Regions from separate parts of the Bacillus sp. FSL H8-0534 genome, predicted to be linked through region 1. Evidence: predicted binding sites of a transcription regulator. Region 1 holds the regulator's gene; each other region holds the start of a gene.
The links. The regulator Rex, encoded in region 1, represses fermentation and respiration genes when NADH is low (regulators of the CRP and FNR family bind a similar motif). The targets are predictions, from matches to a motif close to TTGTGAAATATTTCACAA.
Positions count from the first base shown of each region.

Region 1 (8,446 bases):
AAAGCTACCCCGGGGATAACAGGCTTATCTCCCCCAAGAGTCCACATCGACGGGGAGGTTTGGCACCTCGATGTCGGCTCATCGCATCCTGGGGCTGTAGTCGGTCCCAAGGGTTGGGCTGTTCGCCCATTAAAGCGGTACGCGAGCTGGGTTCAGAACGTCGTGAGACAGTTCGGTCCCTATCCGTCGTGGGCGTAGGAAATTTGAGAGGAGCTGTCCTTAGTACGAGAGGACCGGGATGGACGCACCGCTGGTGTACCAGTTGTTCTGCCAAGGGCATAGCTGGGTAGCTATGTGCGGAAGGGATAAGTGCTGAAAGCATCTAAGCATGAAGCCCCCCTCAAGATGAGATTTCCCATAGCGTAAGCTAGTAAGATCCCTGAAAGATGATCAGGTTGATAGGTTCGAGGTGGAAGCATGGTGACATGTGGAGCTGACGAATACTAATAGATCGAGGACTTAACCATATAATATGAAGCAAATGTTATCTAGTTTTGAAGGAATATACCTTCATAAGTCTGGTAATGATGGCAGAGAGGTCACACCCGTTCCCATACCGAACACGGAAGTTAAGCTCTCTAGCGCCGATGGTAGTTGGGACCTTGTCCCTGTGAGAGTAGGACGTTGCCAGGCTTTTATATCGTCGCGGGGTGGAGCAGTCCGGTAGCTCGTCGGGCTCATAACCCGAAGGTCGCAGGTTCAAATCCTGTCCCCGCAACCAATGGTCCCGTGGTGTAGTGGTTAACATGCCTGCCTGTCACGCAGGAGATCGCCGGTTCGACCCCGGTCGGGACCGCCATTTATACAAAGAAAAGAACGAAACAACTTGTTTCGTATTTTTTTATTTATTTTTAAGAAAACTTATAAAGACAGTCAATCTTACCCTTAGGACAACTCCTAAGGTCTTTTTTATATGTTCAAAATGAAACAAAGTGAAAAAATCTGTATAATAAAGAGCAGAGAATATTGTGAGTAAGGTAGGTGAAACCTTTGAATAAATATGAAATAACGACAACTTCTTCTGAAGAGACACAGAACTTATCAGAAAGGCTAGGACAACTTGTTAGGGAACAAGATGTACTTGTTTTAGAAGGCGATCTTGGTGCTGGCAAGACAACGTTTACGAAAGGTCTTGCAAAAGGCCTTGGTGTGAAACGAGTTGTAAATAGTCCGACATTCAATATTATTAAAGAGTACAAAGGGAGATTACCGCTATATCATATGGACGTGTATCGTTTAGCGGAAAGTGAAGAAGATTTAGGGTTTGATGAGTATTTTTATGGTGAAGGTATAACAGTAGTAGAATGGGCTCATTTAATTGAATCTTTTCTGCCAAATGAGAAATTAAAAATAAGCTTGTTCCATACAGGTGATGATACAAGAAAAATTGTGTTAGAGCCAAGTGGTGAACGCTATATTAGATTATGTGAGGAGCTATTACAAGATGAAAGTACTAGCAATTGATACTTCAAATTATGTAATGGGGATTTCTCTTATTGATGGAAATACTGTTGTCGGAGAAATCATTACGAATTTAACCAAAAATCATTCTGTACGCCTTATGCCGGCTGTAGAACAACTTCTGAAGGAATGTAATATAAAGCCGAAAGAGCTAGACAAAATCATCGTAGCGGCTGGTCCTGGATCTTATACAGGAGTTCGAATTGGTGTGACTGTTGCAAAAACATTAGCTTGGTCGTTGCAAATACCGATTGTCGGTGTGTCTAGCTTAGAAGTAGTGGCTGCGAATGGAGCGAATTTCCAAGGGGTTATTTGTCCATTGTTTGATGGACGTCGCGGACAAATTTATACGGGCTTGTATACATATAAAGAAGAGCAGTTATCTTCTGTAGAAGAGGATCGAATTATTCTTATTATTGATTGGTTACAGATGTTAAAAGATAAGGGGCAACCTGTTTTATTTATCGGCAATGATGTAGAACAACATAAAGAAACGATTGTAGAATATTTAGGAGATCGAGCTGTGTTTGCTTCTTTTACAAAGAACAACCCAAGACCAAGTGAGCTAGCATTTTTAGGATTACAAAAAGAGGAGCAAAGTGTGCATACATTTGTTCCGAGCTACCTCCGTTTAGCAGAAGCAGAAGCAAAATGGCTAGAAAGTCAAAAAAAATAGGGGTTATCAAAATGGATATTACATTTAGAAAGATGACGACTGATGATATTGCTCAAATTGTAGTAATTGAAGAAGCGTCATTCCCAACTCCTTGGACTGCTGATGCATTTTATCGTGAATTGACGATGAATGAATATGCACATTATGTCGTAATTGAAAAAGATGGTGTGGTAATTGGATACTGTGGATTGTGGATTATTATTGATGAATCACATATTACGAACATAGCCATTTTGCCAGAATATCGCGGTCAAAAACTTGGAGATGCTTTGCTGAAAGAAGTAATGGATCAGGCAAAAGAAATGGGAGCAAAAACGATGACACTTGAAGTACGAGTGTCAAATGAAGTAGCGAAGCAGTTATACCGAAAGTATGGATTCCAAAATGGTGGGATTCGTAAACGATACTATACAGACAATTATGAAGATGGTCTTGTAATGTGGGTGAATATATAATGGAAAAAAATACGATTATACTTGGTATTGAAACGAGCTGTGATGAAACGGCTGTAGCGGTTGTTAAAAATGGAACAGAAATAGTGGCAAATATTGTTGCTTCACAGATTGAGAGCCATAAGCGTTTTGGCGGAGTTGTGCCGGAAATTGCATCTCGTCATCATGTAGAACAAATTACAGTTGTATTAGAAGAAGCATTAAAGGAAGCGAACATTACATTTGAAGATATTGATGCAATTGCTGTGACGGAAGGGCCAGGTTTAGTAGGGGCACTTTTAATTGGTGTAAATGCAGCTAAAGCAGTTGCCTTTGCTCATAATATTCCTCTTGTTGGTGTTCATCATATTGCTGGGCATATTTACGCGAATCGCTTAGTAAAAGAACTACAATTCCCTTTGTTGTCACTTGTTGTGTCTGGCGGGCATACAGAGCTTGTTTATATGAAAGAGCATGGTTCGTTTGAAGTAATTGGCGAAACGAGAGATGATGCGGCAGGAGAAGCATATGATAAAGTTGCACGTACACTATCTATGCCATATCCAGGTGGTCCTCATATTGACCGTCTTGCTCATGAAGGACAACCAACGATTGATTTACCACGTGCATGGTTAGAACCAGATTCGTATGATTTTAGCTTTAGTGGACTGAAATCAGCAGTTATCAACACTGTGCATAACGCAAAACAACGTGGAGAAGAAATCGCACCAGAAGATTTAGCAGCTAGCTTCCAAGCGAGTGTAATAGATGTACTAGTAACAAAAGCAGCACGTGCTGCAGAAGCGTATGATGTAAAACAGGTGCTTCTCGCTGGTGGCGTTGCAGCGAATAAAGGACTTCGTGCACGTTTAGAGGAAGAGTTTGCAAAAAAAGAAGAAATCGAGCTCATTATTCCACCGTTATCTTTATGCACAGATAATGCAGCAATGATTGCAGCAGCAGGAACTATTGCATATGAGCAAGGAAAACGTGCAACATTGGCTTTAAATGCAAATCCAGGATTAGATATTGAAGCATAGTTATACACATAATTAACCACAACTTGTGGATAAAACCCATATTATCTGTTGATAATATGGGTTTTATTGTGAATATTAAATGTGCATAATTTTTTTGTGATTTGTGGATAATGTGGAAAAGTTATTTTTGTGTTTATATGATAAAGGTGGATATGTGCATAAGGTTGTGGATAACACTATTGAGGTCAGACCTTCGACCATAATCTTTTGTATTGAAAAATAAACAAGGTAGTTGAATGGCTTTCAACTACCTTGTTTTTATCATATAAATATATAAGGGTTATACGTGTAACTCTTCCCATTCCGCCATAAACTGCTCTAATTTTTCTTGTTTTGTTTGCTTTGCTGTTGTAATCTCACTAGCTCGTTCGTAGTCAGCATATACTTCAGGTAGACAAAGCTCCTCTTCTAATTGTTCAATTTCTTCTTCTAAATTTGCAATGTTTTGTTCAATTTCTTCAATCTTTCGGATGCGTTGGCGTTCTGACTTCTTACGTTCTTTTTCTTCAAGGTAATTTAATTTTTCTTGAGCGATAGTTTTTTGGACTGTTGCATCCTCTTCTTGTTGTTCAAATTCCGCACGTTCAATCATTTCATTTTTCTTTTCAATATAGTAGTCATAGTCACCTAAATATTCTTGTGCACCACCTGTTGATAACTCAACAACTGTAGTTGTGACACGGTTAATGAAATAGCGATCATGGGAAACGAATAAAAGAGTCCCAGGATAATCAATTAAGGCATTTTCTAAAATCTCTTTACTATTTAAATCGAGATGGTTTGTTGGCTCATCGAGAATCAGTAAATTAGATTTTTGCATCATCAATTTTGCTAGAGCTAATCGTGCTTTTTGACCACCACTTAAGGAAGATACTGGCTTTAATACATCGTCCCCTGTGAATAAAAAGTTACCGAGTATCGTGCGAATTTCTTTTTCTGGCTCTAGCGGATAATCATCCCATAGTTCGTTTAAAACACGCTTAGATGATGTTAAGTTTGCCTGTTCTTGATCATAATATCCAATAGATACATTTGAACCGAAAGAAACTTCACCGCCTAACGTCTTTAATTTATTCACAATTGATTTTAATAATGTAGATTTCCCAATACCATTTGGACCAACTAGTGCGACACTATCACCGCGGGTTAAGCGCATATTTACATGTTCAATAATCGGTTCTTTGTCATATCCAATTGAAACATCCTTTATTTGTAATACATCGTTTCCGCTTTGTTTTTCGATATCAAAGTGGAAGGATGCTGATTTAGAATCACCTAATGGTCTAGTTAGTAATTCCATTCTGTCTAACTGCTTCCGACGACTTTGTGCACGCTTTGTTGTAGATGCACGGGCAATGTTCTTTTGGACAAAGTCTTCTAGTTTAGCAATTTCCTCTTGTTGTTTCTCATAACGCTTCATTTCCTGCTCATGTAGTGCAGCTTTTAAATCTAAATATTTACTGTAGTTACCAACATATCGTCTGCTTTCTTTATTAGAAATTTCATATACTTGTGTAACAAGCTTGTCTAAAAAGTAGCGATCGTGGGAAACGATTAAAATAGCTCCAGGATAGCCTTGTAAGTATTGTTCAAGCCATGTTAATGTATCGATATCTAAATGGTTTGTTGGTTCGTCCAAGATGAGTAAGTCTGGTTTTGTTAGCAGTAGTTTCCCAAGAGCAAGTCTTGTTTTCTGTCCACCACTTAACGTAGAAATCGTTGTTTGGTGTGTTTCAACCGGAAAACCAAGTCCACTTAAAATGGAGCGAATATCAGCTTCATATTGATAACCACCTTGATCCTTGTAGTCTAACTGTAATTGATCATAATCAGCGAGTAATTTTTCGTACGTAGCAGCATTTGAAAAGTTCTCTTCCTTACCCATGTCTAGCTCTAACCTTCGAAGCTTCTTTTCCATTTGCTGCAGATGAGTAAAGACAGTAAGCATTTCATCCCAAATTGTTAAAGAAGTTTCTAAACCAGTATTTTGGGCCAAGTATCCAATTGAAACATCTTTTGGTTTTATAATTTCTCCACCATCGTGAGATAATTCACCGGCAATTATTTTTAATAATGTAGATTTTCCAGCACCATTTCGACCAACTAGTGCAATGCGATCTTTTGTTTGAACTTCCAATTTAATGTTTGCAAGAATTGTTTCAGCACCGTATAATTTTGAAAGCCCATTCACTTGTAATAAAATCAATGTTTTCACCTCAAATAATTTCTTAACTTTGCCATGTTTATATTTCTCAATCATACTAAAAATAGTGTATAGTTTAAAATAAGAGAGAAGTCTTCTCTCTATTATACAAGGAAAGTCATAAGTGCTAAACTTCTGTATTTGTTTTAAATCTGTGAACAAAGATAGGAAGAGAGGAGAGGTTATATGGATCAACAAAAGATTCCACAGGCCACTGCCAAACGATTGCCTCTATACTATCGATTTATCCAAAACTTATCTCTTTCTGGTAAGCAGCGTGTTTCATCGGCTGAATTGAGTGAAGCTGTAAAGGTAGATTCAGCAACAATTCGGAGAGATTTTTCATATTTTGGAGCGTTAGGGAAAAAGGGATATGGATATAATGTGAATTATTTACTATCATTCTTCCGAGAAACGCTTGATCAAGATGATATAACACGTGTAGCACTTATTGGAGTGGGTAATTTAGGGACCGCTTTCTTACATTACAATTTCACCAAAAATAATAATACAAAGATTGAAATGGCATTTGATGTCAATGAGGAGAAAGTTGGAAAAGAAATCGGAGGAATTCCTGTATATCATTTAGATGAATTAGAAGAGCGTTTAACAAATGATATACAAGTGGCAATATTAACAGTACCTGCTACTGTTGCACAGGCTGTAGCAGATCGATTGGCCGAAACAAATATACACGGAATTTTAAATTTTACACCAGCACGATTAAATGTTTCAGAAAATATAAGAATTCACCATATTGATTTAGCTGTAGAATTACAAACACTCGTTTATTTTTTGAAAAATTATCCACAATAAAACGCAGAGGAAATCCCTCTGCGTTTTATTGTTGCTTTTTCTTTGTAAATTTGACTAAGATAAGTCGAAGTGCCAAATTAAAATCAATTGTTGCCATAGCAGCAAACAGCAGTGTCCCAAAGTTCCAAATTGTATCTGTAACGTTCGTAATTGCGAAACGTGTAAAGACACAACCAAGAAGGAAATACAGTGCTGCCATGAACAATGGTGAGTTCCTCATATTTAAAATCCTCCGATAAATCCTTGCATTTTTTCTGCTTCTTTAATCATTTCTTGTATTTGTTCGTTACTTACCAGTACTTGGGCTATTGCAACTAATGTATTCATCGCAACATGTGCCATAATAGGAACGATAATTCGCTTTGTTTTTACATATAAAAAGGCGAATACAAGCCCCATGGAAGTGTATACCAATAAGTGTGTAAAATCAAAGTGAATTGCTGCAAATACAAGTGAGCTAATAATAGCAGCGATAAAGAAGTTGAATTTCTTATACAATGTACCAAATAAAATTTTTCTAAAGACAATTTCCTCTAAAATAGGCCCTATTATTGATATAACAATAAGGAACCATGGGGTGGTCCGTGCTATTTCCATCAAGCGAGCTGTGTTCTCAGATCCAGGTTTAATGCCCAATAAACGCATTTCGATTGTGCCTGCAATTGTTTGAGAAAAGAAAGCTAAAAAGAAACCGATAAAGATCCAACCGATTGTGGCAGGAATACTGGCGCGTTTTGTATCGAAACGACTTTCACGAATATCTGTTCGAAGTAGTAAAAGTACAATACATAATGCAATGAAAAAGCTAATAATTGCCCAGTGACCAGTCAGTAGCTGCATTTTTTCTTCTCTGGTGAACCCCCTATTATCATATAGTCCGGTTTTCAAAAGAAGCGGTAATCCAACAATACCTGATAATTGCATAAGAATGTATGTAACTATAATCCACCAATATTGTTTTTTCAAATTGGTTAACCATCCTTTCTAACTCTAGTTTATGAGATAAGGCGGGATAACATGTAAACATCCAGCCGGGGATACGTAATAACCATTCATATTATTATTTTTTTGTAAATCTTTCTTTGAAAATGAAATAGGAGACAGGAAAAAGCTGTACCTATAGAGAAAACAACTTATGGCATCTTCCATATTGTAACATACGATAAGTGAAAACGCTGATTCATATATATAAGGCTTTCGCGAGAATGGTTGCAGCGATAACAGAATGATTTTTCTTAGGAAGTTATATAAAAAAAGTTTATATAGCAATTTGCGAAAAAATTATGATTTTTTTACTTGCAAAAGAAAATTAGATTATTTATTATTATAAGTGTGTTAGCACTCGAGGTCGTTGAGTGCTAATAAAGAAAATTTACATAGAAAAATGAGGAGGTTATTGTTCATGCTAAAGCCATTAGGTGATCGCGTTGTAATTGAGCTTGTTCAAGCAGAAGAAAAAACAGCAAGTGGTATTGTATTACCAGACACTGCAAAAGAAAAACCACAAGAGGGTAAAGTTATTGCAGTAGGTACTGGTCGAGTGCTTGAAAATGGTGAGCGTGTTGCTTTAGAGGTAGCAGCAGGTGATCTTATCATCTTCTCAAAATATGCAGGTACTGAAGTGAAATATGAAGGTACAGACTACTTGATTTTACGTGAAAGTGACATTTTAGCAATTATCGGTTAATTATATACATTTTAAAAATCCAAGGGGGTCAATTATTATGGCAAAAGATATTAAATTTAGTGAAGAAGCACGTCGTTCGATGCTTCGCGGTGTCGACACTCTTGCAAATGCAGTAAAAGTAACGCTTGGACC
Region 1 is NZ_JBBOUC010000001.1:2,858,742-2,867,187, reverse strand. Features, by position in the region: rRNA gene MHH71_RS14555 (23S ribosomal RNA) at 1-467, shown strand, start outside; rRNA gene rrf (5S ribosomal RNA) at 518-633, shown strand; tRNA gene MHH71_RS14545 (tRNA-Met) at 645-721, shown strand; tRNA gene MHH71_RS14540 (tRNA-Asp) at 724-799, shown strand; gene tsaE (tRNA (adenosine(37)-N6)-threonylcarbamoyltransferase complex ATPase subunit type 1 TsaE) at 991-1,464, shown strand; gene tsaB (tRNA (adenosine(37)-N6)-threonylcarbamoyltransferase complex dimerization subunit type 1 TsaB) at 1,445-2,137, shown strand; gene rimI (ribosomal protein S18-alanine N-acetyltransferase) at 2,149-2,592, shown strand; gene tsaD (tRNA (adenosine(37)-N6)-threonylcarbamoyltransferase complex transferase subunit TsaD) at 2,592-3,608, shown strand; gene MHH71_RS14515 (ABC-F family ATP-binding cassette domain-containing protein) at 3,889-5,814, opposite strand; gene MHH71_RS14510 (redox-sensing transcriptional repressor Rex) at 5,998-6,627, shown strand; gene MHH71_RS14505 (YdiK family protein) at 6,653-6,847, opposite strand; gene MHH71_RS14500 (CPBP family intramembrane glutamic endopeptidase) at 6,850-7,593, opposite strand; gene groES (co-chaperone GroES) at 8,030-8,314, shown strand; gene groL (chaperonin GroEL) at 8,352-8,446, shown strand, end outside.

Region 2 (8,446 bases), 390 kb from region 1:
ATCTTTTTTAGGTCATCGATTTAGAATGAAAAGTATAGGTGATGAAAAATGGTAGCAACGAAAGGGATACGTATTGAAAAAGATTTTTTAGGAGAAAAGGAAGTACCAAATGCAGCTTACTATGGTGTTCAAACATTACGAGCAGTAGAAAATTTTCCGATTACAGGATATCGTATTCATACGTCATTAATTAAAGCAATGGCAATGGTTAAAAAAGCTGCAGCACGTGCAAATATGGAAACAGGTTATTTGTACGCAAATATTGGGGAAGAAATTGCAAAATCGGCTCAGGAAATTATTGATGGGAAGTTTCATGAGCAGTTCATTGTAGACCCAATTCAGGGCGGGGCAGGGACTTCTATTAATATGAATACAAATGAGGTTATTGCAAACCGTGCACTTGAGAGAATGGGGCATGAAAAAGGAAACTATGCAATCATTAGCCCGAATACACATGTGAACATGGCGCAATCAACAAATGATGCGTTCCCAACAGGAATTCATATTGCGGCGCTTATGATGCTAGAAGAACTTCTTATTACAATGGATGCACTTCATCGTGCATTTACCGATAAAGCAAAAGAATTTGATCATGTGATAAAAATGGGGCGTACACATCTGCAAGATGCAGTTCCAATTCGTCTTGGGCAAGAATTTGAAGCATATAGCCGAGTGCTTGGGCGTGATATAAAACGCATTAAGCAGTCTCGTCAACATTTGTATGAAGTGAATATGGGCGCAACGGCTGTTGGGACCGGATTAAATGCAAATCCAATTTATATTGAGCAAGTTGTAAAGCATTTACGCAGTATTAGCGGATTTCCACTAGTTGGTGCAGAACATTTAGTGGATGCAACGCAAAACACAGATGCGTATACAGAAGTATCAGCAGCACTAAAAGTATGTATGATGAATATGTCTAAAATTGCAAATGACTTGCGCATTATGGCATCTGGCCCACGTGTCGGATTGGCTGAAATTCAATTACCAGCTCGTCAACCAGGATCATCTATTATGCCAGGAAAAGTAAATCCAGTTATGGCAGAAGTAATTAATCAAGTGGCCTTCCAAGTTATTGGAAATGACCATACAATATGTTTAGCATCAGAAGCAGGACAATTAGAACTAAATGTAATGGAGCCGGTGTTAGTATTTAATTTAATTCAATCCATTAGTATTATGAATAATGCATTCCGCGTATTTCGTGAGTATTGTATTAAAGGTATTACTGCAAATGAAGAATTGTTAAAACAATATGTCGAGAAAAGCGTTGGGATTATTACAGCGGTGAATCCTCATATTGGATATGAGACGGCATCTCGCATTGCTCGCGAAGCGATTGAAACAGGTAAATCTGTTCGTGAGCTTTGCTTAGAGCATGGTGTGTTAACAGAAGAGGAACTTGATATTATTTTGGATCCATATGAAATGACACATCCCGAAATTGCTGGTGCGTCGCTATTGAAGAATAAAAAATCCTGATACTGTATGTATTAGGATTTTTTTTATACCAAAGTATAAGAATGAGTGAATGGTTAGAAAGAAAAAGATAAAAAAACGATCCCACGTGAGGGATCGTTTTCATCTTTTAAAAGATATTAAATATAGAGTTAAGTTGAAGTAAACTAATTATGACTAAGAAAATCAAACTATATTTCATTGCTGTTTTAAATAGGACAGATTCTTTACCGACTAGTCCAACTGCCGCACAAGCAACTGCTACAGATTGTGGTGATACCATTTTTGCCATTGTCCCGCCGACTACGTTTAAAGCAACAAGTGTAGAAGGTACGATATCTAATTGTGCTGCAGTTACTGCTTGAAGTGGTGCAAATAGTGAACCACTTGATACTACAGAGCCAGTTAAGAATACGCCAATCCAACCTAAGATTGGAGATAAGATTGGGAAGGCCTTACCAGTAGATGATAAAGCTAGTCCAAGAGTAGAAGACATACCAGAGTAGTTTGTTACATATGCTAATGCAATTACACTACAAATTGTATAAATTGGAGCTTTCAACTCTTTTAATGTTTCAATAGTTAGTTCTTTAACCAATTGGCCTTTTGCGCGATATACGAGTAAAGATACGATAATTGCTAGTACAATTGCAGTAGTTGTAGATGAAAATACATCTAGCTTGAAGATTGCTGCAAATGGTGTATCCGCATTTACAATTGGTGTTGTTTTAATAACGTGATTGTGTAAACCAGGAATCTGGATATTAAATACTAAGTTTGCTAACGCACCGTTTGGAGCGAATAAACTTTTGATTGCTTTTAAATTGAAAATTGTTACGAATGCAGTTAAGAATGCAAATGGTGACCAAGCGTATAAAATTTGTTTCATTGTGTAGCTATGTTTTTCTACTTGTTCTTCAGTTTGAGCTGAAGATTTTGGTTGCCATACACGTAGGAATAATGCAAGTGCAACCATGCTGACAACTGCAGCGAAAATATCAGTTAATTCTGCGCCAAGGTAGTATGTTACAACGAATTGAGTAATAGCGAAGGAACCACCACTTACAAGGATACCTTGCCAAGTTTCTTTAATTCCTTTAAAGCCATCTACCATTGCAACAAGTAAGAATGGTAATACAAAGCTAATGAAAGGTAATAATGTTACAGTTTGACGACCGACAGTTAAGGCATCTATTTGTGTTAATTGAGCAGGTACTGTAACTGGAATACCCATTGCTCCCATTGCTCCACCAGCAATATTTGCAACTAAACAAATACCTGCTGCTTTTAATGGGTTAAATCCCATACCTACAAGTAATGCTGCTGTAATTGCAACTGGTACACCAAATCCAGCTGCACCTTCTAAGAAAGCACCGAAAGAATAAGCGATTAATAACACTTGAAGGCGACGGTCATTTGTAATACTTGAAATACTGTCGCGAATGACATTAAATTGTTCAGTTTTTACTGTTAATTTGTAAAGGAAAATAGCTGCAATAACAATTGTACAAATTGGATAAAATCCAGCTGCTACACCAAATGCAGCTGATGATACAGCCATAGTTGCAGGCATTTTGTAAACGAATATGGAAAGAATGATTGCTAAAATTACGCTATAAAGTCCTGATAAATATCCTTTGATCTTAAATACTGTTAAACAAAGAACAAAGAATAAGATTGGAAGAGCAGCGACAAGTGCTGATAACCAAATGTTGTTCAACGGGTCATAAATTTGTGTCCAAGTATTCATAATAATGACAACTCCTATCTATAATATGTGAAGACATTCACATTATTTGTGAAATAATTCACAATCAACTTACATTGCCTAGTATATTCCTCTTCAACACTATTGTCAACGTAAAAAAGTATAATTATTCCATGATAGTGTTAACTGTAAAAATTCCGTTACATTTTGTTCATAAACTAGACAAAAAGAGGAATCGTGTATATTAAAGTACACGATTCCTAATTTATCCCGCATTAACGGGCAGTAAGATCCACACTTCAAGATTTAGAGGGAAATGAGGAAGATAGGTGGGGATGAAGAAAACCCCACTGATGGACTCTCCATATACTCAACCATATTTTCAGATGTCATTGGTCCTACATGTTTAAAATGAATAATTCTTTTGTCATCAAGAATAAAGGAGGAAGTTTTGGATAATTGTATAGTCAAGTGCAATATTAATTAAGACTATTATTAACCGCTTTTTAATTGTGGATCCTCCTCTTTACCAAAATTTAACTCTTTTTATCGTAACAAAGCAATTTTTATAGGTCGAATAACTAAAAAGATTACATTCACATATCATTTAAGAACAATATTTTACAATATTATTACGGTGAATATTGTGAGTGAAAAAATATAACAAAAAGGTTGAGAAAACAGCATTTAGAAGCAAAGTATTCCGATCTGTATTTTTTGCTTTTTCACTAAGCCGTGTAGTATAATATTCAAAATCAGCAGGGGTTTCTGCCCTTAATTGTATGTTGATAAAAGGAGGAAATAATTTTTTTATTTTAGGTTGATAAAGTTGTGTCGTAACAGGAAATATAAAAACAAATATATAAAAATAAATAAAGAGAAAATAAAAATGAAAAAATGAGGGGAACTTTATGAATCAAAATCAATTTGATTGTCGTATTTCAGAAGAGGATGTACAAATGCTACGAGCGTTAGCTCACCCGCTCCGTCTTCGCCTTGTAATGGAGCTTATGGGGCGTGGAACTTGTAACGTAACACAATTGCAGGAAGTATTAGAAATTCCGCAATCTACTGTTTCACAGCATTTAACGAAATTAAAGCAGAATAAAGTTGTTCGTTTTGAAAGACGCGGCTTAGAAGTATATTATCAAGTGCATAATGAGAAAGTAAGTGAAGTTGTAAAGACATTATTTTCATAAAATTGAATATTATAGAAAAAAGACGTGCGGAAATGCACGTCTTTTTTCTATAAAAATAGGCGTGAAAACCCCACTTTAAGATCTGAAGGAGATAAGTGACAGGAGTTTTCACGGAATATATTTCAAAGAGAAATGAGAAGATAAATAAGAGTGTAATAAGTAAAAGGAGGAATGAAGGATGGATGTAAAGCGCGTAAAACAAATTTTATCATCTTCGAGTAGAATCGATGTAACTTATCATGGTGTACCGGTTTGGATTGAAAGTTGTGATGAGGGAAGTGGAGTTGCGAATGTACATGATGTGAAATCACCAAATGAAACAGTACAAGTAGATGTTACAGCGTTAGAAGAGCAATAAAAAAAGCGGAGAATTTTCTCCGCTTCTTTTTTATTCCATCATACGTGCAATTTTTTTAGAGAACATAAGAAGTACTAAGCCAAGTACGATTACGATAATACCGATGCTTGCGAATACTTCTAGATATCCTAAAGATTGCGTGAAGGCAGCTAGTGCGCCAGCTAGATAGTTCGCCATACCAGAACCAGCTAACCATACTCCCATTAATAGGGATGCTAATTTTACAGGAGCAATTGCACTTACCATTGATAGACCGATTGGTGATAAGAATAGTTCACCAATTGTATGGAACAGGTATGTGAATACGATGAATAATAAGTTTGCTTTAGTAGCAATATGTGCTTCATCGCTTCCAGTTTTCAGAACAGCTAATGTTAAAACAAGGTAGCCAATGCCTAGTAAAATCATACCAAGTGCCATTTTTGTTGGAACTTTTAAGTCACCATTTTTTGTTTTAGATAGTTTCATCCATAACATAGATACGAATGGTGCTAATAGTACGATAAATGCTGGGTTAACAGATTGGAACCAAGATGTTGGAACTTCCCATCCGAAAATTGTACGATCAACAAATGTGTTTGTATATAGTGTTAAAGAGCTACCAGCTTGTTCAAAACCTGCCCAGAAGAAAACTACGAAGCAAGTTAAAATGATGATTGCCCAAGTACGGTTCTTTTCTTGTTTTGTTAAAGGTTTTTTCTCAATTACTTTTGCGTTTTTGTCTTGTGACTTTTTACCTACAACTGTTGTTCCTGCATTACCAAGGTAACGAGGAGCTAATAGGTTAAAGAAAATCTGTCCAACAATCATACCGATACAAGCTGCAAGGAACCCGTATTTATAACCCATAACCATAACGCCATTAGCGCTTGTTTTAAAGAAATCTTCTGCAAGGAATCCGCAAATTAGTGGTGCAAAGAAAGCCCCTACGTTGATACCCATGTAAAAGATTGTAAAAGCACTGTCACGGCGTGAATCATTTTCACCGTATAGTTCACCTAAAAGTGTAGAAATATTTGGTTTGAAGAATCCATTACCGATGACTAATAATCCTAGTCCTAAAAAGAGACCGGTTTTTGTATTCATTGAAAATAGTACAAAGTTACCAATTGCCATAATAATACCACCAAGGGTAATTGCATGACGTCTTGTAATAAAGTGGTCAGTTAACCACCCACCTGCAATTGGTGTGAAATATACTAATGCTGTAAAAATTCCGTATAATTGTACTGCAAAAGCCTTGTCGAATCCAAGACCGCCGCTTACAACAGTTGTTGTTAAATAAAGAACTAAAAGGCCACGCATTCCGTAGTAACTAAATCTTTCCCACATTTCTGTTAAGAACAACAAATATAATCCAGGTGGATGTTTTTTTGGTGATTGTTGTTCTTCAGCTTTTTTTAATTTTAAAGCTGCATCCATTTTGCTTCCCCCTAATCCTGTATAACGGATATTTATGTAATCATTTTAATTTACAAAATATTTAGAAGTCAATAGAATTATATGGAAATAGAAAGAAAATTTCTTAAACAATCTATTGAATCTCTATCCGTTATCGTATTTTTCCCTGAAAACGAGATAATAAGCGTTTTCAAATGTAGTATTTGAATTCTAAAAGAAAATAAAATAAAGATTAATCAGAAAATTTAGATTAAAACAATTCTTCTGATATAGAGAAAATATATTTTATTTGTTATTATAATATAACATATTGAGAATAAAAATACAAAATGAAATAATGTGACACTTTTATGAAATAAAAAACAGTTCCCCTTTTTGGGGAACTGTTTTGAATAAAGAGTTTATTTTACAAATCGTTTTTCAATGTCATCTAGCATTAAGTTCGCAGCCATTACACCGCCAGCTGTATTCCAAATCACATCGTCAACTTTGTATACTTTACCGTTTTTGGAAGCATTTAAGTTTTTGAATAGAGGATCGTTGATATATTCTTTTTCTAATTCAGAACCTTTTTTCTCATTACCTTTATCATATGTGAAGTAGAAGATGATATCGCCATCCATTGCAGGAATGCGCTCTTTAGATACATTGCGTTCTGCAAAGTCATTTTTGTTTTGATCACCAGGACGTTTGAAGCCAAGCTCTTTTAAAATAACACCAGAGAATGTATCGCCATGATAAATACGAACATCACCAGGCATAAAGCGTACCATAGAAATTTCTTGATTTACTTTATCCCCAAGTTTGCCTTTTAAGTCTTTTATACGTTTGTCGTAATCAGCTAATACCTTTTGACCTTCTTTATCTTTATTTACTGCTTTTGCATAAAGTTTAAAGTTATCTTTCCATTCACCGCGTAGTGTTTCTGAGAAAACAGTAGGAGCAATGCCTTTTAATTGCTCGTATATCTTTTCGTGACGCAGTTTGTTACCAATGATTAAGTCGGGTTTTAAAGAAGCAATTGCTTCTACATTGGGCTGAAGCTCGGTACCGACAGTTTTTACATTTTTTAGTTTATCCTTCGTATGTGGATACCATGGGTTACCGGTAGGTGATTCAGCCGCACCGACTGGTGTTACACCAAGGGTAAGTAAAGCTTCTGTTCCTTCATTTGTTAAAACAACGACACGCTTTGGATTAGCAGGAACTTCTGTTTTACCCATTGCATGTTCTACAGTAATCATTTCTTTCTTTTCTTCCTTTTTAGGCTCAGCCTTGTTATCAGATTTCCCACATGCCCCTAAAAGAAGTGAAAATGATAGTACGAATGCAAATAACGCAAACGAGTTTTGTTTGACGAAATTCATTATGTATCCCCCTACATATTGAGAATAGTTTTCATTATCAAAATCGATATTACGATTTTATAAATATATTGTCAATAGTAATAATTTACAATCATTATCACTGCAACTGAAAATAATTATTACTATCATTGACAATGCGAATTAAGTTACAATACACTAACAACGTATCATTATACATTGAAGGAGAAACGCTGCATGTTATTAAAAACAAATCAAGCAAAATGGGTTGGATTATTTGTTGGAATCATTGCAGTTATTGCTTGTATTTGGGGGAGTATTATTTTGGGATATACAAATACAAGTGGGAAATTAGCATTGGATGCTTTTTTTCATTTTAATGGTTCGAATGAACATATTATTATTCAAAACGTACGTCTTCCACGTGCGCTTATCGCTGCTAGTGTTGGTGCTAGTTTAGCCATCGCTGGTTGTTTTATGCAAACTTTAACTAAGAATCCACTTGCTGCCCCAGATTTTATTGGATTAAACTCAGGTGCTGCCTTTTTTATTGTTGTAGCCATTGTTGTTTTTTCGATAACATCTTTGTCAGCGTTTACGTGGATCGCCTTTTTAGGTGCAGCAGTTGCTGCAGCACTTGTATTTGCTTCTAGTTCTTTAGGAAAAGAAGGGACAACTCCTCTTAAGTTAACGTTGGCAGGGGTAGCGATAAGTGCCCTATTCTCTTCTTTGACACAGGGACTGCTTGTATTAAATGAAAAAGCGTTAGAAGAAGTGTTGTTTTGGCTTGCTGGTTCCGTACAAGGTAGAAAGTTAGAAGTATTACAATCCGTATTTCCATATTTATTAGTTGGTTGGATTGCCTCTCTCCTGATGGCAGGGAAAGTGAATACGCTAATGATGGGAGAAGATGTAGCAAAAGGGCTAGGACAACGAACAGTGATGATGAAGGCATTTGTACTACTTATTATTGTTTTATTATCAGGTGGATCTGTTG
Region 2 is NZ_JBBOUC010000001.1:2,470,004-2,478,449, reverse strand. Features, by position in the region: gene aspA (aspartate ammonia-lyase) at 49-1,482, shown strand; gene MHH71_RS12760 (lactate permease LctP family transporter) at 1,589-3,208, opposite strand; gene MHH71_RS12755 (ArsR/SmtB family transcription factor) at 4,078-4,365, shown strand; gene MHH71_RS12750 (acid-soluble spore protein H) at 4,544-4,723, shown strand; gene MHH71_RS12745 (peptide MFS transporter) at 4,754-6,145, opposite strand; gene MHH71_RS12740 (ABC transporter substrate-binding protein) at 6,526-7,491, opposite strand; gene MHH71_RS12735 (FecCD family ABC transporter permease) at 7,687-8,446, shown strand, end outside.
Region 2: a site for Rex is predicted at 3,255-3,272, ahead of MHH71_RS12760 (lactate permease LctP family transporter). Genes of this name have one in related genera too.

Region 3 (8,446 bases), 240 kb from region 1:
GAGGTTCTTTATCAACGAGAGTTTCGAAGAGCAGATCGTGCAGCGGGATATCGCCCTAAAGGTGTATAATTATAAAGTGAAATTTTAATCAATGGGTGCTTTATCCTTCACTGATTATCAGCCCTCACCAATCGGGCTTTTACGGGCACTTGATCACTTAACTTCTTTGCTTTCGTCAAAATTTGAGATGAAATTTTACTGCCCACAAATAGTGGGATAAAGTGAAACTTGAGGTAATTTTTTTACCCTCTCCTACCCTTTACTTTTTGGATGACAAAGTAAAGATTTACCCCTTATATTATAAGGGGTATTTTTTGTGGAAAACTTTATCCACAAAATTAATAGAATTGTGTATAAATTTATCAATTCTTTTGGATTATTATAAACTTAATCACAAATATCATGTTTATTTTGTGGATATTTTTTCTGAAAATTGTGGACAATGTGGATATCGTTGTTAATATTCCGACTTTACCGTCTATTGAAACCGCATTCTCTTGTGGATAACATATAACGAATATATAAAAACATACAACTTTATCGAGGGGAACTGTTTTGGCTAGGGCAGTTATACCTTGTGACTAACTTTAACTTTTATACTGAATTCCTACAAAACAACAAAGAAACCCTCTTTCCAAATACAAAGAGGGTTTCATATTACGTAAAAGATTGAGCAAGAGCTGGCGACTTAATCGGCATATGATTAGATTGCACATGGTTCTCTTCTAAAATTGCATCTACAATGTGGCAAGCTGGCTCTGGACGATAGATACTTCCCATCGCTTCTTTCATTTGTAAGAGCTTCCTATCATCTTCTAATAGTGCCTTTGTTTTCGCAAAAATGTCCTCATCTTCACGAATTACAAGTGCAGCTCCTTTTTTTTCAAAATATATTGCATTTTCATTTTCTTGTCCCGGTACTGGTTTATATAAAATGACAGGTACTTGTAAAGCTGCCGCTTCGCTTAATGTAATGCCCCCTGGCTTTGTAATCATACAAGAGGTAATACGGAATAACTCATCGATATTCTCTACATAACCAAATACTGTTAATGCCTCAGGCTTTTGTTCCTTAAGCCCTAATAACTCTTGTTTTAAGGCTTCATTTTTCCCACAGACAACAGCTATTTGAAGATTAGGAACTGTCATAAATGATTGACATAATTCTTTTACATTTCCTAATACACCATGGGCACCTGCTACAATAAGTAAAATCTTTTTCTCACGAGATAAGTGATATTTACTATATAGGATTTCCGGGTTAATAGTTAATTCAAAGTTTTTACGAATTGGAATCCCAGTTTCTACAATTTGCTCTGAAGGTACACCAATTTCAACCATTACTTTTTTCACATGATCTGTCGCTACAAAATAACGATCTACTTCACGATGAATCCATATTTTGTGTAAACAAAAATCTGTTAACACATTATAAACAGGAATTGAGAAACCTGTTTGTTTTTTCAATTCCGGTACTGCAATAATTGGAAATGTATTAATAACAATGTCTGGTTTTTCTGCATGTAATAATGCTTTTAAGCGTTTTCTCCCAAAATTCGCATACCACGATGCAATTTTCTTATCGTAAATCTTTTCTACACCATAATAAAATAAGCGATATAGCTCTTTACCTATTGTATAACTTTTCAAGTATAAATATTTTGTAATATCCGTTATGACTGGATGTGACTCTCCAAATAGGTCACACACAATCACATCCTCAATTCCTTTTTGACGAAATGTTTGTGCTAATGTTTTTGCTACTTGCACATGACCGTTACCGTAATGTGCAGTTAATATTAAAACCTTGGGGTTTTTTATCAAACAAATCCACTCCTAGCTTTTTCGCTTTCCCATATTGCATATACGACAATAGGAAAAACATTTTCCTAAAAAAAATTACATGTTTGGATTCCAACACTTTCATGTTAGCTATGTACCTGTCGTGGATATGCAAAGCATATAAGATTGACCCCTTAATCCTATCTGTGCTCATATCTTTACATTATACTTTCCTATCAGAGCTTTCGCAATAACTTACAAATGATCATATTCCATGATACTCACCCTGCTACTTCTTAATTCTTGTTACTATTTGGTTTTCCCTTTACAATTATGTAAATTTATCCTCTTATTTCTTTACAAAAATATGGATATTCCACTTTCAGTATACTCTTTTCTATAGATATACTCTAGATTTTATTAAAAGAAAGCAAAAAGTCTAATCCAAATGGATTAGACTGCTTGTAAAATATTTTTTGCCTTTTGAACATTTTTTTCTGTTGGAGGTTCTACCCCTTCAAGAGGATACTTATGTCCAAGTGCTTCCCATTTATATACACCAAGCTTGTGATATGGTAAGACTTCAACTTTCTTTACATTAGAAAGACTTTGAATGAAGCTAGATAATCTCTGCAAATCTTCTTCACTATCAGTAACACCTGGAACTAATACGTGTCTTACCCAAATTGGTTTTTGTTTATCAGATAAATAACGAGCAAATTGTAGAATGTGTTCATTCGTTTTACCAGTTAATTTACGGTGCTTTTTAGGATCGATATGTTTTAAATCTAATAATACTAAATCTGTATAGTCCATTAAAATATTTAATTTTCTTTGGAACTCTGGCTCTTCAGAATAGCAGCCTCCAGAAGAATCGATTGTTGTATGAATTCCAATTTCTTTGCATTTCTTAAATAGCTCAATTAAAAAGTCTAACTGCAGTAATGGTTCCCCACCGCTCACAGTAATGCCACCACCGGAAGCTTCAATAAAAGGAAGGTAACATGTAACATCCTGCATCACTTCTTCAACTGTTATTTCTTTTCCTTTACCGATTTCCCACGTATCAGCATTATGACAATATTGGCAGCGTAATAGACACCCCTGTGTAAATATGACATAACGAATTCCTGGGCCATCAACAGTACCACAAGACTCTACAGAATGAATTCTTCCTTTTACCATGTTAACTTCCTCCTTTATTGAAACAGCCTCCCTCTGCTTTTATTACAACAGAGGGAAACTTTTTACTTACATACTTTCATGCATTGTACGGTTAATTACATCGATTTGTTGTTCACGAGTTAATTTAATGAAGTTAACTGCGTAACCAGATACACGAATTGTTAATTGTGGATATTTTTCAGGATGTTCCATTGCATCCATTAATGTTTCACGGTTAAATACGTTAATGTTTAAGTGATGTCCTTCTTTCACTGCATATCCATCAAGCATAGATACTAAGTTTTTAACTTGTACATCATCTTCTTTACCAAGTGCTTTTGGAATAATTGAGAATGTATTAGAAATACCATCTTGCGCATCTTCATAAGGTAATTTTGCAACAGATAATAGTGACGCTAGTGCACCTTTTGTATCACGTCCATGCATAGGGTTTGCACCTGGTGCAAATGGCTCACCAGTACGACGACCGTCTGGAGTGTTACCAGTTTTCTTACCATATACAACGTTAGATGTAATAGTTAAGATTGACATTGTATGAACAGAGTTACGGTATGTTTTATGTTTACGAAGCTTGTTCATAAATGTTTTCACAAGGTTTACTGCAATTTCATCTACACGGTCATCGTTGTTACCGTATTTAGGGAAATCACCTTCAATTTCAAAGTCAACTGCAATGCCATTTTCATCACGAATTGGTTTTACTTTCGCATATTTAATTGCACTTAAAGAATCAGCTACTACAGATAAGCCAGCGATACCCGTTGCCATTGTACGAAGAACATTTGTATCATGAAGTGCCATTTCAATACGTTCATAGCTATATTTATCGTGCATATAATGGATAACATTTAATGTGTTTAAATATAAACCAGCTAACCATTCCATTGTCATATCGAATTTGCGCATAACTTCTTCGTAATTTAATACTTCAGAAGTGATAGGTGCAAATTCAGGTCCAATTTGTTCTTTTGATTTTTCATCTTTACCGCCATTAATTGCATATAATAGTGTCTTAGCTAAGTTTGCACGAGCTCCGAAGAACTGCATTTGCTTACCTATTCTCATTGCAGACACACAACAAGCAATACCGTAATCATCGCCATACTCTGGGCGCATAATGTCATCATTTTCATATTGAATTGCAGATGTTTTAATAGACATTTTCGCACAGTAGTTTTTAAAGTTCTGTGGTAATTGTTTAGACCAAAGAACTGTTAAGTTTGGCTCTGGAGCTGGTCCTAAGTTATCTAATGTGTGCAAGAAACGGAATGAGTTTTTCGTTACTAATGGACGACCATCAAGTGCAATACCACCGATAGATTCTGTTACCCAAGTTGGGTCACCAGAGAATAATTCATTATAATCAGGTGTTCTCGCAAATTTCACAAGACGTAATTTCATAATGAAATGATCGACAATTTCTTGTGCCGCTTCTTCAGTTAATGTACCATTTTCAATATCTCTTTCGATGAAGATATCTAAGAATGTAGAAGTACGTCCAAGGCTCATTGCTGCCCCGTTTTGTTCTTTAATCGCTGCAAGGTAAGCGAAGTATAACCATTGGAATGCTTCTTGTGCATTTGTTGCTGGTTTAGAAATATCAAAACCATGAGAAGCAGCCATTTGTTTTAACTCTTGAAGTGCACGCATTTGCTCGGATAACTCTTCACGTAAACGCATTGTATCTTCGCTCATTACACCGCCGGTTAAATTTAAGTCTTCTTTTTTCGCTTCGATTAAACGATCAACACCGTATAATGCCACGCGGCGATAGTCACCAATAATACGTCCTCGACCATATGCATCTGGAAGACCTGTAATAACACCTGATTTACGAGCTAATCTCATTTCTGGAGTATAAGCATCAAATACACCTTGGTTATGCGTTTTGCGCCAATCTCTGAAAATACGACTAAGTTCTTTATCCATTTCGTATCCATAAGCTTCACAAGCTTGTTCTGCCATACGAATACCACCATAAGGTTGTAATGAACGCTTAAATGGCTTGTCAGTTTGGAAACCAACTACTTTTTCAATATCTTTATTTAAATATCCAGGACCGTGAGATGTAATAGAAGAAACAATGCTTGTATCCATATCAAGAACGCCACCATTTTCACGTTCTTGTGTTGTTAACTCCATTACTTGATCCCAAAGTTGTTTCGTTGCTTCTGTTGCTCCCGCTAAGAAGGCTTCGTCACCTTCATAAATGTTTACATTATTTAAAATGAAGTCGCGGACATCAATCTCTGCTTTCCACTTTTCACCTTTAAAGTTTGTCCATGCATTTTTTACATTTTCTAATACTTGAGTCATCCTAATCTCCTCCATTTTTTGATTAGTACAGGACTAAGATTTTTTATATAACAGCTTACACATTTAGAATACTACTTTTTTTGAAAAAGTGAATGAGATAGTTGTGACACGTTTGTGAAATATTGAACAAACCACTATACACATAGTGTTAACTTCATTTAAAACTCTTTTAAATTAACTCTTTCCTTAATTGTATTTTTTTGGTATTCTTATGAACGAATCCTATTCTGTAGTATAAAGGGTCATACCCATTTTAAACTGTAATACCCTTACCTCCTATTCTGTTATAGTTTCTTTAGAACAGAATAGAAAGAAGTGTACCTGTTTGGTACACTTCTTTTCATGATTAATTGGAAATATATTTTACATATTTCGAATTTGCACTAATCCATTCGTTCGTCCCCACACAATATAAAGTGAAACTTTAATCAGTGAGGGTTTTCTCCATCCTCCACTGATTATTAGCCCTCACCAATCGGGCTTTTACGGACAGTTCATCTCCCACCTAACTTCTTTGCTTTCGCTGAATTTTGAGGTGGGAGTGTTACTGTCCGTTAATGCGGGATAAATCATTTTCTTCTCCATATATTTTGAGCAGCTGTTGCATTTGGATTTCCGGTATCATGAGCAACAACAAATGTAACTTGATCCATTTGTAATCCAGAACGTCTTTTACTTGGGACGGGCAAATACTGCGGGGGAATTGCATACTTAATTTCTAATACCTCCTCTTTTGGTTTTTGCTACATATAAGCTTGAACATAGAGAAATGGCAGAACTTATTTAAAATAAAAATAGCTGTTGGGACACTCCCAACAGCTATTTTTATCACTCACAGCCATCTATGTTACATGTCATTCCTTCTGACAAAGTTGTAGTTTCTTTTTTCAATTCTTGTTCAATCACTGCTTCTAACGTTTTTTTATCTCGGACACCTTGGACAACGCTATTACCAATAATAAATGTTGGTACAGCTTGTACGCCCTGTTCATAATATGCATGATGTACTGCTTTTTCATGAGCTGCTTTATATGTGTGATTTTCTAAAGCAGCTCGAAATGCTTCTTGATTCAATCCGACTTCTCCAGCAATTTCTACTAGCACTTCAATTTCGCCGATATTTCGTTCTTCTTGGAAAAATGCTGTGAATACACGGTGCTGATACTCATTTCCTTTTCCATGTTCTTTCGCAAATTGATATCCTTCAAAAGCTGTATGTGTATATGGATGCGGTGAAAGTCGGGGCAGTTTCATATCAACACCCATTTGCTCTGCCCATGGCATAATTGTGCTTTGAAACATCCCTAATTTATCTGGCTCATTCCATGGATCAATTCGCTCCGCTGGATATGGTCGTAATTCAAACGGCATCCATTCTACTTCTACATCTTTTCCTTGAATTGCTTCTTGCAGTGGCTTTTCACCTAAAAAACAAAATGGACAAACGTAATCCGAATAGACTTTTATTTTTAACGTCATGATTAATTTCCCCTTTACGATCGAGTTGAAACAATTATAGTTACAACGAAGTTTAATTGTCAACTCTTATACTTTTCCAATAAAAGAGGCATCCTACTACGATGTCTTCTAATTTTTAAAGGTTATAATTGTTGTTACCGCATAGTATACCGCTTTTTCAAAATCCGCATGTTCAGATACCGATATCGAAACAAGTGACCCACCACTTGCTGAAAAATATTGAACTGCTTCTAGTGGAATGCCGTCTTCTTTTACATCAATTCTCAACTTACATGAAAAAAAGACTACCTCAAAAGATAGTCTCTTACACTTCAATATGCTGCAACATCGTATAAATATCATTATTAACCGTACCAAATGATTTAATGTTATTTTGAATATTAGATAATAAAATAACATACGCATTACCACTTCTACTAAATCCATTTAAACAATTCCATCCCGGCATTACACCGTGATTAGAGTAACTTCCCGGATTTACATACCATCCAAATCCATAATCTTTTTTAAATGCTGTAAACATTTGATTGTAGCTTTCTTTGGATATTAGCTTCCCAGAAAATAGCGCTTCGTTAAATAAGTATAAATCATTTGCACTCGTATATATGTCGCCATTTCCATATAATTGTGACATGCTCGGGATAGCAGGTACTGTCATATTATTATTTACAATCTTGTAACCAGTAGAAGGATACTTTGTTTTCTCTAATTCAGTACCAAAACCCGAATTTTTCATGCCTACAACATCAAAAATATGTTGTTTAATATATTCTTCTAATGGTTGTCCACTAACTTTCTCAACAATGTAACCAAGTATTGAATAATTGGAATCCGAATACTTCCATTTTTCACCTGGATTAAATAAACGTTTTTGTTGTCCAATTCGCTTCAACAATTCCTCATGAGAAATATCATCTGCTCCTGCCTCATATTCAGGAATTCCAGATGTATGTGTCAATAGATGAACTAATTTAACTTCGCTACCTCTTGGAAAACTAGGAATATATTTCGCTATTGTATCCTCTGTTTGAAGTTTATTTTGATCTTTTAACTGCATAATCGCTGTCGCTACGAATGCCTTTGAAATTGAGCCAATATAAAATGTTGTTTCTGAATTATTTAGTATTTTTTTCGCCTGATTTGCCAGCCCGTACCCTTTATTCAAAAGTACTTTTCCATTTTTCACAACAACTGCTGTTCCACTAAAATTTTTGCTCTTTAAATACTCATCTAATTGGGCATTCTCGTTAATTTCTTGTGGTGGTCCTTGGACAGGTTGTTCCACTTCCTTATTAGCTTGCTGTGGCACTTCCGGAGGTTGTTCTGCTTGTTTTTGTACCGTTTCTTTCTTTACTTCCTTAGTTGCTTTTAACGCATTCTCTTTCTTATTATGTGGAGTAATTTTTGTAAACGCAAAATATACAAGCGAAAACAATACAATGAGAATGACCGTTCTTTTTATGTATGTAACCGGTCGACGAGCTTTCACACTGACACTATCCTTTTCTTCATTCATGGTTCTTTTTTTCCCCTTATTTACCAATAATTTAATCCATTCATAAAAAAGATACCCTCTAATTTCTCCTAACTAATGGAAGTTTTGTTTTATACCATCCCTACTTTATCATGTGACGAACGTATTACCAACAAATATGCACAAAAAAAGAAAAAGAAAATTCCAAAA
Region 3 is NZ_JBBOUC010000001.1:2,614,954-2,623,399, forward strand. Features, by position in the region: gene MHH71_RS13425 (YfhE family protein) at 1-69, shown strand, start outside; gene MHH71_RS13430 (diglucosyl diacylglycerol synthase) at 658-1,824, opposite strand; gene pflA (pyruvate formate-lyase-activating protein) at 2,236-2,967, opposite strand; gene pflB (formate C-acetyltransferase) at 3,034-5,283, opposite strand; gene MHH71_RS13445 (DsbA family oxidoreductase) at 6,112-6,762, opposite strand; partial or broken gene MHH71_RS13450 (sugar ABC transporter ATP-binding protein) at 6,871-7,023, opposite strand; gene MHH71_RS13455 (serine hydrolase domain-containing protein) at 7,067-8,278, opposite strand.
Region 3: a site for Rex is predicted at 5,396-5,413, ahead of pflB (formate C-acetyltransferase). Genes of this name have one in related genera too.

Region 4 (8,446 bases), 1.1 Mb from region 1:
CTTGGTTTTTATAAGGCGTTTCAAGAAACTGATTTTCAATTATTTGAAAGCGACCGTGCCATGTTTGATTGGGCTTCTAAACAAACATACATCGCTCTTGGTAATATGATGACTGCAGCTGCCCAAATCGGCATTGATTCTTGCCCAATTGAAGGATTCCATCAAGAAAAAGTAGAAGCGATTTTAAAAGAAGAGGGTATTGTTTCAGGTGATACATTTGGTGTGTCTGTTTTAGTTGCTTTTGGTTATCGAGCGGAAGAACCAAAACGTGATAAAACTCGTCAAACAATGGATATGGTTGTTGAATGGATTAAGTAATGTAAAAGAAAAGAGTGTCTACAAAGGACACTCTTTTTTTCATTGTGAAAAGTGCGCTTGTTCACTGCTAAAAATAAACTTATTACTTATAATAAAAAGATATTTCTTGCATTTTCACCATATTTACATCCAAAATAAGAAATAGACTGCTTTAAAAAGAAAGGTGATTGCTGTGACAAACCGTACGGCATTATCGGAAGACTTAAAGGAATTACTTGCATCTGTTGAATATAAAATGCAGATTAATAAAGGAAGTTATATTTTCCAAGAAGGTTTGGAGGCAAAAGAACTCTATATCGTCCGCTCTGGAAAAGTACAGATTAGTAAAATTAGTGCTGACGGACAAGAGTTAACACTTCGCATTTGTTCAAAACACGATATTATCGGGGAGTTGACATTATTTACGGACAATGCAAAATATTTATTAAATTCGAAATGCCTGGAAGATGTTGAAGTTGGAGTCATTAAACGAGATGCTTTAGAAAAGGCATTACTTGAAAAACCTGCTCTTGCATTTGAATTTATGAAATGGATTAGTGAACATTTACGAAGAATGCAAACAAAATTCCGTGATTTAGTGTTACATGGAAAAAAAGGAGCTCTTTATTCCACGCTCATTCGCATGACAAACAGTTATGGCATATTAAAAGAGAATGGTATTCTTATCGATCTACCTTTAACAAATCAAGAGCTTGCGAATTTCTGTGCAACCTCACGTGAAAGTGTAAACCGTATGTTAAACGATTTAAAAAAACAAGGAATTATTTCTATCCATAAAGGAAAGATTACCATTCATAATTTACAATTTTTAAAATGTGAAATTGCTTGTGAAGATTGCCCTACCTCTATTTGTAGCATTGAGTAGCCTCTCTATTTGAGATGCTACTCTTTTTTCTTTCTCCTTTACTCTACATAAAAAACTCTCTCTGTACTGTGCAGAATGTCACAACCTTTCGGAATTTTTTTTAATATCAATCTGATTTTTGACAATCTGTTGAACTGTGATAGATATCACATCTCTATTTTGCATGCTCTCTTATAGTGAAAATAAGCAAGAGAGACGCAATAAAGGAGTGAACAGTATGAAAAAGAAACCTTCAGCATTAATGAAACGTTTAAAATATTTTTCTCCGATAGATCGCTATAACGACAATCATACACAAGAAACATATGAAGACCGTGAATGGGAAAACGTGTATAGAAAACGATGGCAACACGATAAAGTAATCCGTTCTACACACGGTGTTAACTGCACTGGTTCTTGCAGCTGGAATATTTATGTGAAAGATGGAATTGTAACTTGGGAAGGTCAAGAACTGAACTATCCTTCTACCGGCCCTGATATGCCAGATTTTGAACCGCGTGGATGTCCGCGTGGGGCAAGTTTTTCTTGGTACATTTATAGTCCACTTCGCGTGAAATATCCATATGTACGTGGTGTCCTTTGGAATATGTGGCAAGAGGAACTTCAAAATCACAAATCACCGCTAGACGCTTGGAAAAGCATTGTGGAAAACCCTGAAAAAGCACGTACTTATAAAGAGGCGCGTGGTAAAGGCGGCTTCATTCGTGCTAGTTGGGATGAAGTATTACAACTAGTCGCTGCTTCCTTACTATACACAGTGATCAAATATGGTCCAGACCGAAATGTTGGTTTCTCACCAATTCCAGCTATGTCGATGTTAAGTCACGCTGCTGGTAGCCGCTTTATGCAGCTCATGGGTGGACCTATGCTCAGCTTCTACGATTGGTACGCTGACTTACCACCAGCTTCTCCGCAAATTTGGGGTGATCAAACAGATGTACCTGAAAGTAGTGATTGGTACAACTCTGGTTACATTATGACATGGGGTTCAAACGTACCAATGACAAGAACACCAGATGCCCATTTCTTAGCGGAGGTACGTTATAAAGGAACGAAAGTCGTTTCCGTAAGTCCTGACTTTGCTGAATCCACAAAATTTGCTGATGATTGGATTAGCGTAAAACAAGGTACAGACGGTGCGCTTGCGATGGCAATGGGACACGTCATCTTACAAGAGTTTTACGTAGACAACCAAGTGGAATACTTCACAAATTATGCAAAACAATATACTGATTTTCCGTTCTTTGTCACATTAAAACAACAAGGAGACCAATTTGTTGCAGATCGTTTCTTAAACGCGAATGATATTGGTCGTGAAACAAAGCTTGGCGAATGGAAACCTGTTCTTTGGAACGAAAACACCAATAATTTTGCAACGCCTCATGGCACAATGGGGTCACGCTGGGATAACGAAAAGAAATGGAACTTACGTTTAGAAGACGAGCAAACAGGCGAAAAAATTGATCCACGCCTTTCTTTACTTGGCATGGAAGATGCAGTTGAAACTGTACAAATTCCATACTTCTCCGATGACGGAAACAAAATATTAGAGCGAACAATTCCAGTGAAAAAAATTGCAACAGAAAAAGGCGACATTTTCGTTACAACTGTGTACGACTTAACGTTAGCAAACTACGGTGTCAACCGCGGACTTGGCGGGCAAGAACCGAAAGACTTCAATGATGATGTTCCATTTACACCAGCATGGCAAGAAAAAGTGACCGGAGTAAAACGAGAACTGATTATTCAAATCGCTCGTGAGTTTGCTCAAAATGCTGTTGATACAAATGGACGATCGATGATTATTGTCGGCGCTGGTATTAACCATTGGTTTAACTCTGATACGATTTATCGCGCGGTTCTAAATCTTGTTCTTCTCGTTGGTGCACAAGGTGTAAACGGTGGCGGTTGGGCGCATTATGTTGGGCAAGAAAAATTACGTCCGGCAGAAGGCTGGCAAACAATTGCAATGGCAAAAGACTGGCAAGGTCCGCCGAAATTACAAAACGGTACATCCTTCTTCTATTTTGTAACAGATCAGTGGCGCTATGAAGATACACCAATTGGCCATTTAGCATCGCCAGTTGTCGGCAACTCACGCTATCAACATCACGGTGATTACAATGTGTTAGCTGCTCGTCTTGGTTGGTTACCTTCTTATCCAACATTCGAGAAGAATGGAATTGAACTATATAAAGAAGCTGTCGCTAGTGGCGCAACAACGGGGGAAGAAATCGGAAAATATGTTGCGCAAAAGCTAAAAGAAAAAGAACTTAAATTTGCCATTGAAGACCCAGATAACAAAAATAACTTCCCGCGCAATTTATTCGTATGGCGCGCAAACTTAATCTCAAGTTCTGGTAAAGGGCACGAGTATTTCTTAAAACATTTATTAGGTACAACAAACGGATTAATGAATGACGATAGCGATTCATTACGACCAGAAGAAATAAAGTGGCATGAAGAAGCACCTGAAGGAAAGCTTGATCTACTGATTAACTTAGATTTCCGTATGGCTGGAACAGCACTTTATTCTGATATCGTCCTTCCTGCCTCAACTTGGTATGAAAAACACGATTTAAGTAGTACAGATATGCATCCGTTCGTACATCCATTTAATCCGGCAATCGGTTCACCGTGGGAAGCACGCTCTGACTGGGATATTTTCTGTTCCCTTTCTAAAGCAGTCTCTGATTTAGCAACAGAACTTGATCTTGATCCGATGAAAGAAGTTGTGGCAACACCACTTCTTCATGATACACCGCAAGAATTGGCACAGCCGCTTGGCAAGATTAAAGATTGGAGCAAAGGTGAGTGTGAACCAATACCAGGAAAGACAATGCCGCAAATTCATGTTGTAGAACGAGATTATAAAACAATTTATGACAAGATGACAGCGCTTGGACCAAACACTGGGAAGCAACCCATTGGTACGAAAGGGATTTCTTGGTCTGCAGAAAAAGAATATGAACAATTAAAGAGTCGATTAGGCGTTATTCGTACTGACTCTATCGCCAAAGGATGCCCTGATATAACAGAAGCAATCAATGCTGCTGAAGCGGTGTTAACCCTTTCTTCTACAACGAACGGTCATATGGCTGTAAAAGCATGGGAAGCTCTTGAAAAACAAACAGATTTACATCTGCGCGATTTAGCAGAAGAACGCGAAGAAGAATGCTTTACATTCGAACAAATTACTGCGCAGCCAAAAACGGTGATTACTTCCCCTGCCTTTACTGGTTCTGAAAAAGGGGGACGCCGTTACTCACCATTTACAACAAATGTTGAGCGCCTTATCCCTTGGAGAACGATAACTGGACGACAATCGTTCTACTTAGATCACGATATGATGAAGGAATTCGGTGAAACAATGGCAACATTCAAGCCAATCTTGCAACATAAACCGTTCCGTAAATCACGCCCTGAGGTAGAAGGAAAAGAAATTACACTAAACTATTTAACACCGCATAATAAGTGGTCGATTCATAGTATGTACTTCGATTCCTTACCGATGTTAACGCTGTTCCGTGGTGGTCCAACTGTTTGGATGAACAAAGATGACGCCGCCGAAGCTGGTGTTAGTGATAATGACTGGATCGAATGCTTTAACCGTAACGGCGTTGTCGTAGCACGTGCCGTTGTAACGCACCGCATACCAAGAGGAATGGCCTTTATGCACCACGCACAAGACCGTCATATTAATGTGCCTGGTACAAAATTAACGAGCAACCGCGGAGGAACGCATAATAGCCCAACCCGCATTCATGTAAAACCAACACATATGATTGGTGGATACGGTCAATTAAGCTATGGATTTAACTACTACGGTCCAACTGGTAACCAGCGTGACTTAAACGTCGTGATCCGCAAACTGAAGGAGGTAGATTGGCTTGAAGATTAAAGCGCAAGTCGGAATGGTAATGAACCTAGATAAATGCATCGGCTGCCATACTTGTAGCGTAACGTGCAAAAACACCTGGACGAATCGTCCAGGTGCTGAATATATGTATTTCAACAACGTGGAAACAAAACCTGGGATTGGTTATCCAAAACAGTGGGAAGATCAAGAAAAATATAAAGGCGGCTGGGAATTAAAAAACGGTGAAATCCAGCTAAAATCCGGTTCGAAAATGAAACGTCTCATGAACATTTTTCATAACCCAGATCAACCTACAATCGATGATTACTTTGAACCTTGGAACTATGATTATGAAACATTAACAAATAGTCCGCAGCGAAAACATCAGCCGGTAGCTCGCCCAAAATCAGCAATTACTGGAGAGTTTATCGACAAAATTGAATGGGGCCCAAACTGGGAAGACGATTTAGCAGGCGGACATATAACAGGCTTGCAAGATCCGAACGTCAAGAAAATGGAAGAAGATATTAAAACAGATTTTGAGAATGTCTTTATGATGTATCTGCCTCGCATTTGCGAACATTGTATGAATCCATCTTGCGTTTCTTCTTGCCCATCTGGAGCGATGTATAAACGTGAAGAAGACGGGATTGTCCTTGTTGATCAAAATGCATGCCGCGCTTGGCGATTCTGCGTTTCTTCTTGTCCATATAAAAAAGTATATTTTAACTGGCAAACAAATAAAGCAGAAAAATGTACAATGTGCTTCCCGCGTATCGAAGCTGGTATGCCAACGATTTGCTCGGAAACATGCGTAGGACGCATTCGTTATATTGGGGTAATGTTATATGACGCTGACAAAGTAAAGGAAGCCGCTTCTGTCGAAGACGAAAAAGATTTATATGAATCTCAGCTTACTGTCTTCTTAGATCCAAATGATCCAGAAGTAGCTGCGGAAGCAAAAAAACAAGGTATTCCTGAAGAATGGATTAAAGCAGCTCAAGAATCACCAATTTATAAAATGATTATTGATTGGAAAATCGCCCTTCCTCTTCACCCAGAGTACCGGACAATGCCGATGGTTTGGTATATTCCACCGCTTAGCCCGATTATGAATATGGTGGAAGGGAAAGGAAGCAACTGGCAAGCAGAAGAAATTTTCCCTGCTATTGATAATATGCGTATTCCAATTCAATATTTAGCTAACTTACTTACTGCAGGAGATGAATCACATATTCGTCTTACATTGAAAAAAATGGCTGTTATGCGAACTCATATGAGAGCACTGCAAATTAATAAAGAACCAGATGAAGCTGTATTAAAAGAACTCGGTTTAACGAAAGAAGATGTAGAAGATATGTATCGCCTTCTTGCGATTGCAAAATATAAAGACCGTTTCGTTATCCCTACATCTCACCGTGAACAAGTTGCAGATTTATATAGTGAACAAGGAAGCTGCGGCCTTTCCTTCGCAGGCGGCCCAGGTTCTTGTATGACACTCTCTTAAACTAAGGAGGTAATAGCTATGAAACAAGGTTTACAAACTGCTTTTTCTTGTGCTTCCTTCCTTCTCTCCTATCCTGAAACAGGATGGAGAGAAGCTTTACCAGAACTACAAGAAACAATTGATACGATTACGCATGAAGAAATTCACACGTTGCTTACAGCTTTCATCAAACAAGCTCAAGAAAAAACAAACGATCAACTCATTGATTCTTACGTATATACATTCGACTTTGGAAAGAAAACAAATATGTATCTCACTTACATGAACACAGGTGAACAAAGAGAGCGTGGAATTGAATTATTAGAGCTAAAACAACACTATCAAAAAGCTGGCTTTGCGGTAACAGATAAAGAACTACCTGATTATCTACCGCTTCTACTTGAGTTTCTCGCAAACGCAAATGAAGAAGATAGCGAACCAATTATGAGTAGATACACGAAAGATATACAAGCATTGCACGGACAGTTAAAAGAAGCAAATTGTATGTACGAACCAATTCTTGCTGCCATTCTCCTCGCCATCGATGCCTGGGGAGTACAAGCGAATTAGAAAGGAGTGTCGTCAAAATGATGGATCAATTTTTATGGGTGCTGTTCCCCTATATCATTTTCGCAATCTTTATCGGTGGACACATTTTCAGATACAACTATGATCAATTTGGCTGGACATCAAAATCTAGCGAACTATTAGAGAAGAAAATGCTCCGAATCGGAAGTTTACTCTTTCACTTTGGCATTATGTTCGTAATCGGTGGACACATCATGGGAATATTAATACCAGAATCTGTATATACCTCTTTCGGTATTTCTGAGCATATGTATCATATGGTCGCTATCGGCTTCGGTCTTCCTGCAGGAATTGCTTCAATTGTTGGTTTAGTGATTTTAATGTATCGTCGCTTTACAGTAAAACGCATTATCGCAACAAGTACAAAAGGAGATTATGTCGCCCTCGTCCTCTTGTTCATTGTAATGTTAGCAGGTCTATCCTCTACATTTTTCAATATTGATGCAAAAGGATTTGATTATCGAACAACAATTGGCCCATGGTTCCGCAGCCTCTTTGTTTTCCAGCCGAAAGCAGAATATATGGCAGAAGTACCTATTTGGTTTAAAATCCATATCATTGCAGCGATGGGGCTCTTTGCAACATGGCCATTTACAAGACTTGTACATGTCTTTAGCGTTCCAGTGAAATATTTACGACGCAGTTATGTTATTTATCGAAAAAGACAACCTATTGAATCTGAAAAAGCAAAAATCCAATAAAAAATAGCACCTATCCTATAAAAATAAGATAGGTGCTATTTTATTTTTCCGTTAATCTTCCATATTCATTTTACTATTTATTCGGATTCCAAGCACCATTACTTTCGAAATAGTACTTTACTCCTTTAATGAGTTGCCAACCTGTTTGCATTGCCCCACTTCCGTTGAAGTAGTACCATTTTCCATCAATTGCTTGCCAACCTGTTTGCATTGCTCCGCTTCCGTTGAAGTAGTACCATGTGCCGCTAATTGCTTGCCAGCCTGTTTGCATTGCTCCGCTTCCGTTGAAGTAGTACCAAGCACCGTTAATTGACTGCCAGCCTGTTTGCATTGCTCCGCTTCCGTTGAAGTAATACCATGTCGTACCTACTTGTTGCCAGCCTGTTTGCATTGCTCCATTTCCGTTAAAGTAATACCATATCGTACCTACTTGTTGCCAACCTTTCGCTTTCGTTCCATTTTGATCATAGAAATACCACTTTCCATTATCTTGTTTCCAATTGTTATGATAATGGTATTCTCCTGTTTCAAGCCCATATTTCCCACAGTTTGTTCGGCAAGTATGTCCACCATTTTTGTCCAATCCACCAGGGCTTGCATAAGCAGCTGTCGTTGATCCCATAATTGTT
Region 4 is NZ_JBBOUC010000001.1:3,925,997-3,934,442, reverse strand. Features, by position in the region: gene MHH71_RS19960 (NAD(P)H-dependent oxidoreductase) at 1-318, shown strand, start outside; gene MHH71_RS19955 (Crp/Fnr family transcriptional regulator) at 491-1,183, shown strand; gene MHH71_RS19950 (nitrate reductase subunit alpha) at 1,401-5,084, shown strand; gene narH (nitrate reductase subunit beta) at 5,074-6,549, shown strand; gene narJ (nitrate reductase molybdenum cofactor assembly chaperone) at 6,568-7,098, shown strand; gene narI (respiratory nitrate reductase subunit gamma) at 7,116-7,817, shown strand; gene MHH71_RS19930 (YHYH domain-containing protein) at 7,891-8,446, opposite strand, start outside.
Region 4: a site for Rex is predicted at 1,250-1,267, ahead of MHH71_RS19950 (nitrate reductase subunit alpha). Genes of this name have one in related genera too.